One region of the Aneurinibacillus uraniidurans genome, then DNA from elsewhere that is predicted to be linked to it. Evidence: riboswitches for the same ligand, from Rfam matches in the RefSeq annotation. Region 1 holds a riboswitch; the other holds the start of a gene.

Evidence for each region. Region 1 has a riboswitch for lysine ahead of PO771_RS03645 (aspartate kinase). Riboswitches for the same ligand answer to the same signal wherever they lie in the genome.
Region 2: linked by a shared signal. The riboswitch ahead of PO771_RS08890 (amino acid permease) and the one ahead of PO771_RS03645 (aspartate kinase) in region 1 are both predicted to bind lysine.

Annotation. Positions count from the first base shown of each region.
Region 1 covers NZ_CP116902.1:717,199-719,679, forward strand. The annotation lists gene uvrC (excinuclease ABC subunit UvrC) at 1-926, shown strand, start outside; lysine riboswitch at 999-1,188, shown strand; gene PO771_RS03645 (aspartate kinase) at 1,332-2,481, shown strand, end outside.
Region 2 covers NZ_CP116902.1:1,768,964-1,771,444, forward strand. The annotation lists gene PO771_RS08885 (amino acid permease) at 1-756, shown strand, start outside; lysine riboswitch at 882-1,072, shown strand; gene PO771_RS08890 (amino acid permease) at 1,185-2,481, shown strand, end outside.

The DNA of each region.
Region 1 (2,481 bases):
AGTTTTACTTCGAAGAACATATACGCCCGAAAGAAGTGCTTCTGCCATCTGCTGAAGGAAGCGAGGGGCTGGAAGAATGGCTGGGTTCGAAACTGCTTGTCCCACAGCGCGGTCCGAAAAAACAGTTGGTTGATATGGCAAACGAGAATGCGAACATTGCGTTAAACGAGAAATTTGCACTGATGGCGCGTGATGAAGCGCGTACCGTGCAGGCGGTAGAGAAGCTAGGGGAAGCGATTGGGATTGGATATCCGAAGCGAATCGAAGCGTTTGATAACTCTAATATTCAAGGAATTGATCCGGTTTCTGCGATGGTTGTGTTTACGGATGGAAAGCCGGATAAAAAAGAATATCGCAAGTATAAAGTCAAAACAGTCGTAGGCCCAGATGATTATGGGTCCATGAAAGAAGTGATTCGCCGCCGTTATACACGTGTGCTGAAAGAAGATTTGCAGATGCCCGACCTGATTGTAGTCGATGGCGGTAAAGGCCAAATCTCGGCCGCTGTTGACGTGCTGGAAAATGAACTTGGTCTCTATATTCCGGTATGCGGACTTGCTAAAGATGACCGACACCGCACGTCCCAGCTGCTTGTCGGAGACCCGCCGCTACCCGTTGCATTGAAGCGGGACAGTAACGAATTCCACCTGTTACAGCGCATTCAGGATGAAGTCCACCGCTTTGCGATTACATTTCATCGCAATACACGCGGCAAGACGATGTTCAAGTCACAGCTTGATGATATCCCGGGAATCGGAGATAAGCGTAAGAAACTGCTGCTGAAGCATTTTGGTTCTGTCAAAAAGATGAAAGAAGCGAGCCTTGATGAGTATAGAGGACTTGGCATTGGGGATAAGTTGGCCCGGACGATACTTGCCCATTTGCGCGGTGCTTCAGACACAGAAGAGGGAGCGATAGACAAATAAAGGGTTGCTTCTGAATTTGAATCGTGATAGTATACTGATAAATTAAATATTTCAAGTAACGCCTCACTTAAATGGTGAGGTAGAGGCGCGAAAACCATAAGTATCCTGCAGGAGGATTGAGAGTCCGAAGAATGCAGAAGAAAGGGGAATTCGCCGAAATGACAGCGTGCTTCTCAGCCGTTGTTGTTGGGTCTGTATCGAATAGATGCAGGACTGTCACCGAACTGTCATCCCGGACGTTCGGTGGAGTACTATCTCGCACAGGGAAAAGGGACGTGAGCGTATTGCTGGAAGTTACCGAACGGACTTACAGGACAGCAGCGAAGGCACGTATGCCTTTCGTTTGCTGTCCTTTTTATTTTATGCGGGATAGAGAGAATATTCAGGAAAAGAGGAGAGAGAAATATGGGTTTGATCGTACAGAAATTCGGTGGTACATCAGTAGGAACGGTGGAACGCATTCAGGCGGTAGCACGCCGCGTCATTCAGACGCGGAACGCTGGACATGATGTCGTTGTAGTTGTATCTGCCATGGGGAAATCAACGGATGTGCTTGTAGATATGGCGAAGCAGATTACAGCAGAACCACCTGCCAGGGAAATGGATATGCTTTTGACAACTGGAGAGCAAGTATCCATTGCCTTATTGTCGATGGCGCTTCAGGCGGAAGGTCAGCCTGCTGTTTCGATGACAGGCTGGCAGGCAGGGATTACAACAGAAAGCGTACATACAAAGGCACGCATTGCACACATCGACCCTTCAGCGATGCAGGCTGCACTGGCCGCTGGAAACGTTGTGATTGTTGCAGGCTTTCAGGGAGTTACCGAAGATGGACAGATCACAACGCTCGGCCGCGGTGGCTCGGATACGACAGCGGTAGCACTTGCTGGGGCATTACAAGCTGATTTGTGTGAGATTTATACTGATGTTGATGGTGTCTATACAGCTGATCCACGCATCGTACCATCCGCACGGAAGCTTACAACCATCTCACACGATGAGATGCTTGAATTAGCTACACTCGGTGCTGGCGTGCTGCACCCGCGAGCGGTTGAATGCGCTAAACAATATGGGGTACCGCTTGTAGTACGCTCTAGTTTTGGTCATGAAGAAGGAACACGAGTACAGGAGGAAGCAGATATGGAACAAGGACTGATTATTAGCGGAGTCGCTCATGATAAAAACGTAGCGAAAATTACAGTGGCAGACATGCCGGTCCAGGTGGATACGATGTCGAAGCTCTTTACTACACTGGCTGACGAGCATATTAACGTGGACGTGATCATTCAGAGTGCGTACGAGGCAGATACAACGAATGTTTCATTTTCAGTAAGTGGAGATGAAGTAAAGCGGACGCTGCAAATTTTGTTGCGTGAAAAAGAAAATCTGCACTTTGGCTATGCGGTCGCGGAAGAAGAACTGGCTAAAGTATCCATCGTAGGTGCAGGTATGATTACCAATCCGGGAGTAGCGGCTCAGATGTTCCGCTGTCTGGCAGAGGCAGGCATTGAAATCAAAATGGTATCGACATCCGAGATCAAAGTATCGTGTGTTG
Region 2 (2,481 bases), 1.1 Mb from region 1:
AGCGGTGTATTTGCTTCGCTACTTGTCGTTATATTTTCGTATGGTGGGGCTGAATTGCTCGGTCTTACGATTGCGGAGACAAAAGATGCAGATAAGGTGCTTCCAAGAGTGATCAAAGGAATCGTCGGGCGAGTGGTTGTTTTTTATACATTGCCGCTGCTTGTTATTTGTGGTTTGATGCCATGGAATGAGATTGCCCAAAAGGGAAGTCCGTTCGTGCAGGTGTTATCGAGTGTTGGCCTTTCAAGTGCTGCACACATTATGAATTTCATTATGCTCACGGCTGTATTTTCAGCGGCTAATTCGGGTATGTATGCAACGTCACGGATGCTGTACTCGCTTGCAAAAGGGAAAGTGGCCCCGCAAGCGTTTCTTACATTATCCAAAAATGGGGTACCGATTTTAGGGCTGATTGTAAGCGCATGTTCGCTTTTTATTGGTGTATTTGTTGCGTATGCGGCACCGGAAAATGTGTTCAACTATTTGATGGGGATTCCAGGCTTTACCGTTATGCTTATCTGGATTAGTATTTGTGTGGCCCAGTTGAAACTACGTCCTTTATATCCGACACAGCCCAGTTTTAAAGTGGCACTGTTTCCATACACAACGTGGTTTGCGGTGCTGACGCTAGGTAGCATTTTTATAAGCATTGTATGTAATCCAGATAATTTTATCAGTACACTTATTTGTATCAGCATAGTAGTTATTTTATTTATTGGCGCTCGGTTTGGCGTGGTGAATACCCCGTCACGCTAAGTGTAGGATCGAAGGCAGCGTGATCATTGCAATTGGTATAAAAATAATATTGTTTCAGATTGTTTATTTATGTATAATACAAAATATCTATAAAATAACTGAATTATAATAAATCCTCATCATCATGGTGGGGTAGAGGTCGCGGCTTTTATGAGTAGGACAGACGAGATGGGAGAACATCGAAGACGCTGTGTGAAAGGAGAAGCTGCCGAAGTTTGCACGTGTATTCTCCAACGTGCGGATTGGGGCTGTTTCCGAATAGGGGCAGAACTGTCACCTTTTGCTGTCCGGCAAAAGGTGGGGTGCTATCTTCATGGAAGGTATGATGCGGGGAATAACGGATGCCGTAGGATATTTTCCTGCGGTATTTTTTATATCTCGTCCTTCTCGGCACATGGTAAACAATAGAGACACAAAAGGTGGGGTGCATGATGCAAGAAAGTGGACAACAGAAAGAAGGCTTGCGCCGGGGACTAAAAGCGCGTCACATGACGATGATCTCACTTGGTGGATCAATCGGAACCGGTCTGTTCCTAGCGAGTGGTGGGGCGATTCATAGTGCTGGGCCAGGGGGAGCGCTTGCTGCGTATATCGCAATTGGAATCATGGTATATTTCCTGATGACAAGCCTTGGAGAGATGGCGGCTTTTATGCCGGTATCTGGCTCGTTTAGCACGTACGCGACAAAGTTTGTGGACCCGGCACTTGGCTTTGCGCTTGGGTGGAACTACTGGTATAACTGGGCTATTACGATTGCGGCCGAGCTGTCAGCGGCTACGCTGATCGTGAAATTCTGGCTTCCGGAAACGTCATCTTTGATGTGGAGTGCGTTATTTCTTCTTCTTATGTTTGGCTTTAACTACTTATCGGTTAAAGGGTATGGGGAATCTGAATACTGGTTTGCCATTATTAAAGTCATAACGGTTATTGTCTTTATTATTATTGGTCTTCTGATGATTGTCGGAATTATCGGTGGAGAAGCGGTTGGGTTCCGCAATCTTACCATTGGCAATGCACCGTTTAACGGGGGCTTTATGGCGATGCTTGGCGTATTCATGGCCGCAGGTTTCTCGTTCCAGGGTACAGAGTTGTTAGGGATTGCAGCCGGTGAGAGCGAGGAGCCGGAGAAAAATGTACCGCTGGCGATTCGTCAAGTGTTCTGGCGTATTTTGCTGTTTTATGTATTTGCGATTATTGTCATTGGTTTATTGATTCCATACACAACAGAGAGTCTGGCAAGTGATAGTGTTATGACTAGTCCATTTACGCTCGTATTTGAGAAAGCGGGCCTGGCATTTGCTGCGTCTGTAATGAATGCTGTTATCTTGTCATCTGTGCTATCAGCAGGTAACTCCGGGATGTATGCGTCAACCCGGATGCTATGGGTGCTGGCGAAGGAAGGAAAAGCACCGAAGTTTCTGGCAAAGCTGGACAGTCGTGGCGTCCCGGTTGCGGCGCTGTGCGTAACAGCTGCTATTGGGATCGTGGCGTTCTTTGCCTCCCTGTTTGGCGATGGGGTTGTATATGTATGGCTGTTGAATGCGTCCGGTATGTCTGGTTTTATTGCCTGGCTGGGTATTGCGATTAGTCATTATCGCTTCCGTCGTGCCTATATTGCGCAGGGCAGGAATCTGGCAGATTTGCCGTACCGGGCAAAATGGTTCCCGTTTGGACCGCTGTTTGCTTTTGTGATTTGTATGATTGTGATCATCGGTCAAAACTATG